DNA from 3 places in the Brevibacillus sp. NRRL NRS-603 genome. Region 2 is predicted to be linked to each of the others. Evidence: predicted binding sites of a transcription regulator. Region 2 holds the regulator's gene; each other region holds the start of a gene.
The links. The regulator LexA, encoded in region 2, represses DNA repair genes until DNA is damaged. The targets are predictions, from matches to a motif close to CGAACATATGTTCG.
Positions count from the first base shown of each region.

Region 1 (2,271 bases), on a different contig from region 2:
CGGACACAGCTTGCTCCCCTGCTGTCAAATCACCCGCTGCAACAGTCAAAATCGCAGATGGTGTGTACCCTACCAATTTATCCTTCAAATCGAGGATAATGCGCTGGGCCGTCTTTTTCCCAATCCCCGGAAATTTCGTCAGATAGGTAACATTCTCCTGTTGAACCGCCATCACCAGCTGCTCAGGCGTCGCCGCTGCCAGGATAGCTAATCCGCCCTTGGGACCGATTCCGCTGACATCAAGCAGCTTGCGGAACAAATCGCGTTCGTCACGGGTAGCGAAGCCATACAGCAGAATGGCATCTTCCCGCACATGGTGGTGGGTAAACAATTTGGTTTTGCTGCCTTCATACCGAACGAATTGGTACGGGTTTGGGCAAAACAGTCGATAACCAATACCGCCAGTTTCGAGGACTATGTATTCCGAATCGAGATAACTCAGTGTACCTTCTACAAAATCAATCATTTCTGAACCCCTTCCGAAATGGAAATGAACGCGCGAAACTGTGCGTGCGTAATGGCAATGCCCAATGCGTCCGCCACATCGTCAGGCTTTGGTACTTCTTTTAACCGCAATAGGAGCTTCGTCATTTCCTGTATTTGCTTCTTTTCTGCTCCCCCGTATCCAGTCACGGCTTGCTTGACCTGCATCGGGGTATATTCATAGACCGGCACACCAGCCAGCTCTGCCGCAAGCAAAATAACCCCTCGCGCTTGGCCAACGGTAAAGGCCGTCGTCACGTTTTTATTAAAGAAAAGCTTTTCGACGGACATTTCATCGGGACGATATGTTTCCAGAAGGCTTTGCATTGCCTCAAAAATCTGTTTCAATCTAAGCGGTACTGGCAATCCTGCTTCTGTCTGAATGCTTCCGTATTGGACGGGACGCAATTGGCTGCCCTCTTTATCCACAACCCCGAAGCCAACAATCGCAATGCCAGGGTCAATTCCTAAAATGCGCATAGTCCACTCTCCGTGAGCAAAGATTCTACTCTCTACTGTAACACAAAGCACTGAAAAAGCGAACGTGTATTTCCATATAAAAACCCGCTCCTTAGAAAGGAACGGGTTATACGGCGTCTGTTAGTGTTTGTTCATTCCGAGTGAATCCGACACATCATGCTGCATGTGGGCATAGTCGTCTACGCCACTCTGCATGTGCTCTTTGATCTTGTTGATCTGTTGGTAATTGAGCTTGTTGTGCCCTTGGTTCAACTGAACGTACAAACGCTGATGGAACTGGTCTTTGTAGCTACCTCTAGGCATGGTAGACATGGTCTAAAGACTCCTCCTTCGATCACCGTATGAAATCAGTATGGCGTAAGCGCATTGGCGTTATGATACCAAGATTTACGCCACATGAGCCAGACAGCTTATAGAAACGATAAGATGTGGAGGTGTTGGTTGTTGCGAAGCAAAATCCTTATTTTTTGTATATATTTTTTCGCAATTGCACTGTTCATGCCTTACCCTGCGCTTGCCAAAGTCAAGAATGACATCATGGTCACTGTTTCGGTGTCACCCGAGTCTCCCTTCAAAACAACCATATCCTTCCGTGATCAAAAGCAGCTTACGAAGCGGTTATTGGGCTCTACCACAGAAATCGCCTCCTACAACCCACACTGGGTACGTGCTACATTGACCGTAAAAAAACGAATATATGTATATGATCACGATGGCCAGCTATATGAAAAAGAAATGCCTCGTCGCTATGTATTGGCAAACGATGTTCGCCAGAGGATCGAAGAAATGGTCAAGTCCGTAGAAGCAGTCCATTTTGCACAAGCCATTCCCTGGGAGCAGGTGAAAAAAACGTTGAAACGGATGGAGTTCGGTACCGTGATTGATTTAGAGACAGGACAACGTTTTGATGTCCAGCGCAGAGCAGGCAGTCGCCATGCCGATGTTCAACCGTTGACCCGCAAGGATACAGAGATCATGAAGAACATTTATCAGGGAAAATGGTCATGGAAGCGCAGAGCCATTCTGGTGGAGGTAGACGGTACTTATTTTGCAGCATCCATGCACGGAATGCCTCATGGCGCTGGTGCCATTAAAGGAAATGAATTCCCTGGGCATTTTTGCATCCACTTTTTCGGCAGCTCCACCCATCGAAGCACTGAACCCGATCCTAGTCACAGCATGATGATTCTCAAGGCTTCCGGAGCACTTGCGGCTACAATAAAAGGGGCGTCTCCTGAAGAGCTGGTCGGCTATTTCCTCACCGCTCTGCATGAGCACGACATCCACGCGATGCGGATGACAACAGAC
Region 1 covers NZ_PXZN01000013.1:277,482-279,752, reverse strand. Annotated here, with positions in the region: gene ruvA (Holliday junction branch migration protein RuvA) at 1-466, opposite strand, end outside; gene ruvC (crossover junction endodeoxyribonuclease RuvC) at 463-963, opposite strand; gene C7R94_RS13145 (hypothetical protein) at 1,084-1,275, opposite strand; gene C7R94_RS13140 (hypothetical protein) at 1,408-2,271, shown strand, end outside.
Region 1: ruvC (crossover junction endodeoxyribonuclease RuvC) is a predicted target of LexA. The motif match lies at 1,023-1,036, and genes of this name have one in related genera.

Region 2 (2,271 bases):
CGCATCGATCCTCTGCCCAAGTATGAGAGATCATGCCAATTTCTCATGAGACTACCTCCGTGTCTACTTTCTTTTAAAATAGTTTAGACAAAAGTAAATAAGTACGCAACGAAATCGGTAATCACTCGTATACCTAAAGGAAGGGAGTGTAGTAGATGGAAATATTTTTGTGGGTCGTAGTTGTGCTATTGTTCTTGCTAAGCATCGCAGGAATTTTCTTGCCCGTTTTACCTGATACGATCTTGCTGTGGGCGGGCTTTTTGCTCTATCACTTTTTTATTGCAGATCCTGGAGCGGGATTGCCAGCATCCTTTTGGTGGGGAATGGTCGTTCTAAGCATTCTGCTTTACGGTGCTGACTTGCTGACGAACATGTACTTCGTGAAAAAGTATGGAGGGTCAAAGTGGTCGTCCGTTGCTGCTGCGGTCGGAATTATCCTCGGGATTTTCGTTTTCCCACCGTTTGGTATGCTGATCTTGCCGTTCGTATTCGTCGTTCTCGTAGAGTTGATGGTGCAGAAGCAGTCGATGGAGCGAGCAGTGAAAGCAGGGGTAGGCTCACTGATCGGATTTTTGGGCAGCGCGGTCGTAAAAGTCATCTTGCAACTTGCGATGATCATCTGGTTTTTTATTGCTAGATAACATATAGAAAACAAAAAGGACAGCAGAGGCTGTCCTTTTTTATGTGGAAACTAGTGAATGAGGCGATAGACGCCGATGACTTTGCCGAGAATGGTGACATGCTCCAGAATGATTGGTTCCATCGTGGCATTTTCCGGTTGAAGACGGAAGTGGTTCTTTTCTTTGAAAAATCTTTTGACGGTCGCTTCGTCTTCTTCTGTCATGGCTACGACAATATCACCATTGTTCGCTACGTGCTGTTGGCGAACAATTACGTAATCTCCGTCGAGAATCCCGGCATCAATCATACTGTTTCCGGAGACGCGCAGCATGTAGACCTTGTCAGAAGTCACGATATTGTCCGGAAGCGGGAAGTATTCTTCCACATCCTCAATGGCAGTAATCGGTTGTCCAGCGGTTACTTTTCCGATTACGGGCACACGGACGACAGAGTCTTCGAAATTGTCTTGAAAACGATCTTCATCTGATAACAATTCGATGGCGCGAGGCTTGGTAGGATCTCGACGAATGAGGCCTTTTTTCTCTAAGCGTGCCAAATGACCATGTACTGTTGAGCTGGAAGCTAGTCCGACAGCCTCTCCAATTTCACGTACAGAAGGGGGATACCCTTTATCACGAACTTCCTTTCGTATGAACTCGATGATGGCTTGTTGTCTACTCGATAATTTTGACATAGAAAGACACCCCTGATTTCTCGAACATATTTTCCTATATTATACCATGGGAGCTTGCGTTCGACAAACATAAGTTCGATTCTTTGTTGACATGAACATATGTTCTCATTTATCATGAGGTTACAAATGATCAGAACGTATGTTTGTGAGGGGGCCATTATTATGAATTCATCAACAGTACGTAATCGTTTCGACAAAAAAGAAGAACGTCGTGTTCGTTTTGGTATCACGAGAGGACAAGCTCTCTTGTTTCTTATTACATTTACTCTCTTTTTTTACTTGTTGACCGAACTGGTGTTTGCTTCTTCGCCAATGGAGGAGCCACAAGGTGTAGAAGTAACCGTACAATCTGGAGATAGCCTATGGTCGTTAGCTGTTCGCTACTCAGATCAGCATACAGATGTTCGTGACTATATCATAGAAATCAAGGAAGCGAACGGTTTGGATAGCAACAGGCTTTACCCGGGTCAGACTCTGATCATGCCTGACATGCCGTAAGTGTTCGGTTGTCTTGCGGGAACATTCGAATGTGGTATAATAAAGCGGCACTACTACAGAGTGGGAGGAACCAGCAGTGGTATCTGACGCAGAAATTAAACGCATTAATGAATTGGTCAAAAAATCTCGCGAAGAAGGTTTGACTGAAGAGGAAAAGCTCGAACAAAAAGCATTGCGCCAAAAGTATATTGACGCCGTTAAGCTTTCATTGAGAGCAAATTTGGATTCCATCCGTTATGTGGAAGACCTTGAAGAAAATAAGCCAAAACAGTAAGATAACAATTACTGATACGACAGACATCCTCGCTTGACGCTAGGGTGTCTTTTTCTGTGACATACATAACGCTTTGATAGCCAGGGAGGGAAAGCGATGGCGTGGATAGCTGTGGCGGTTGGAGGAGCAGTTGGCTCTCTTTTGCGCTACCTATTGTCTTTGTTCGCAAATCAGCCGGGATGGC
Region 2 covers NZ_PXZN01000012.1:747,192-749,462, reverse strand. Annotated here, with positions in the region: gene C7R94_RS10535 (DUF4269 domain-containing protein) at 1-47, opposite strand, end outside; gene C7R94_RS10530 (DUF456 domain-containing protein) at 156-641, shown strand; gene lexA (transcriptional repressor LexA) at 692-1,315, opposite strand; gene yneA (cell division suppressor protein YneA) at 1,478-1,813, shown strand; gene C7R94_RS10515 (DUF896 domain-containing protein) at 1,890-2,087, shown strand; gene crcB (fluoride efflux transporter CrcB) at 2,184-2,271, shown strand, end outside.

Region 3 (2,271 bases), 180 kb from region 2:
CTGGATCACGTACATACACTCGTTTTGGATGAAGCGGATGAAATGCTGGACATGGGCTTCATCGAAGATATCGAGACGATCATCACACATATGCCAGAAGAGCGTCAAACCTTGCTGTTCTCCGCGACAATGCCGCCAGAAATCAAGCGTTTGGCTACCCGTTACATGAAACAGCCGCAAACGATCGCGGTAAGTCGTGAAGAAGTAACGGCGCCTTTGATCGAACAGGTATACTACAAAGTGTTTGACCGCAACAAAGTAGAGAGCCTCTGCCGCATCTTGGACAGTGAGGATGTAGAGCTGGGTATCATTTTCTGTCGTACCAAGCGCGGTGTAGATGAGTTGTCCGAAGTGCTGCAGTCCCGCGGATACCTTGCGGACGGCTTGCATGGCGACTTGTCGCAGGCACAACGTGACAAGGTCATGAATGCGTTCCGTGAGGGCTCGATTGAATTCCTGATCGCGACAGATGTAGCAGCACGCGGTATCGACGTAGGAAACGTCTCTCACGTAATCAACTATGATATTCCACAAGACTCTGAGAGCTACGTACACCGTATTGGCCGTACTGGTCGCGCAGGTCGCAAAGGAATCGCGATGACGTTGGTTACGCCTCGCGAAGTAAGACAGATGATGTTTATCCAAAAGCAGACAAAAGCACAAGTGCTCTCTCGCAATGTTCCTTCCCTGGAGGAAGTGGCTGAGCGCAAACAAGAGCAACTGCGTGAACAGTTGACTAGCCTTTTGGAAAGCGATGCAATTGCGGATATGTATCAAAAGGTAGCGGATGCTCTCGTAGGTCAATACCCGGCTGAAAAAGTAGCTGCTGCTGCATTGCACCTGGCATTCCATACAGAAGCAGGACAAGGGCAGGAAGTAGAAGCGTACAACTTTGGTGAGACGGGTGCAGCAAAAGGCATGGTTCGCTTCTTCCTGAACGTAGGCCGCAATGCGAACATGAAGCCACAGGATTTGGTACGAGAGATCTCTGAATCTGTTGGTATTCCAGGAAAATCAGTAGGTCGCATCGACATTTTCGAGAACTTCACGTTTGTTGAGGTTCCAGAAGAGGTAGCGGCATTCGTATATGAGTCACTCCGTCAAACACGCATCAACGGAAAACGAATCAATCTGGAGCCTGCAAAGCCTCGCGGAGCGAAGCGTTCCTAATTTGTTAGTACTACAAAGCAGCCATTTCACTGGGAACAACCAGGAAATGGCTGCTTTTTTACGATGCGAATATTTGTTCGCAAAAAATACTTGGCAAACACTTCTGTCTCGAGGTATGATGAAGACAAGCAAAACAGAAGCGAAAAATTGAAAGGGTGTGTACCATTTGTCAGATCGTCGCGCAGCTTTGGAGAGTGCATTGCGTCAAATAGAAAAGCAATTCGGTAAAGGTTCTATTATGAAGTTGGGGGAAGTTTCCAACGTTCAGATTTCTACTGTATCAAGTGGAGCGCTTGCTCTTGATATCGCACTTGGTGTGGGTGGATTCCCACGCGGACGGATTATTGAGATTTACGGACCAGAGTCTTCCGGTAAAACAACAGTAGCACTTCATGCGATCGCAGAGGTGCAAAGACAAGGCGGACAAGCTGCGTTTATCGATGCTGAGCATGCCTTGGACCCGGTTTACGCTGCTAAGCTGGGTGTGAACATCGACGAATTGCTGTTGTCCCAACCAGACACTGGTGAGCAAGCGTTGGAGATCGCGGAAGCGCTGGTGCGTTCTGGTGCGGTAGACATTATCGTAGTCGACTCCGTTGCGGCACTCGTGCCAAAAGCAGAGATCGAGGGCGAGATGGGAGATTCTCACGTAGGTTTGCAAGCACGCTTGATGTCCCAAGCACTCCGCAAGCTGTCCGGTGCCATCAACAAGTCCAAAACGATTGCGATCTTCATCAACCAGCTTCGTGAAAAAGTGGGAGTTATGTTCGGTAACCCGGAAACAACTCCAGGTGGACGCGCTTTGAAGTTCTACGCGAGTGTTCGTTTGGATGTTCGTAAAGCGGAATCTATCAAAGTCGGCAACGACATTTTGGGTAGCAAGACGAAGATCAAAGTTGTCAAAAATAAAGTGGCTCCGCCATTTAAGGTTGCAGAAGTGGACATCATGTACGGTGAAGGTATTTCCAGAGAAGGTAGCATTCTCGACATCGGTTCTGAGATTGATGTCGTGCAAAAGAGTGGTGCTTGGTATTCCTTCAACGAAGAGCGTCTCGGCCAAGGTAGAGAAAATTCGAAGGTCTTCCTGAAGGAAAATCCGCA
Region 3 covers NZ_PXZN01000012.1:923,065-925,335, reverse strand. Annotated here, with positions in the region: gene C7R94_RS11050 (DEAD/DEAH box helicase) at 1-1,170, shown strand, start outside; gene recA (recombinase RecA) at 1,337-2,271, shown strand, end outside.
Region 3: recA (recombinase RecA) is a predicted target of LexA. The motif match lies at 1,237-1,250, and genes of this name have one in related genera.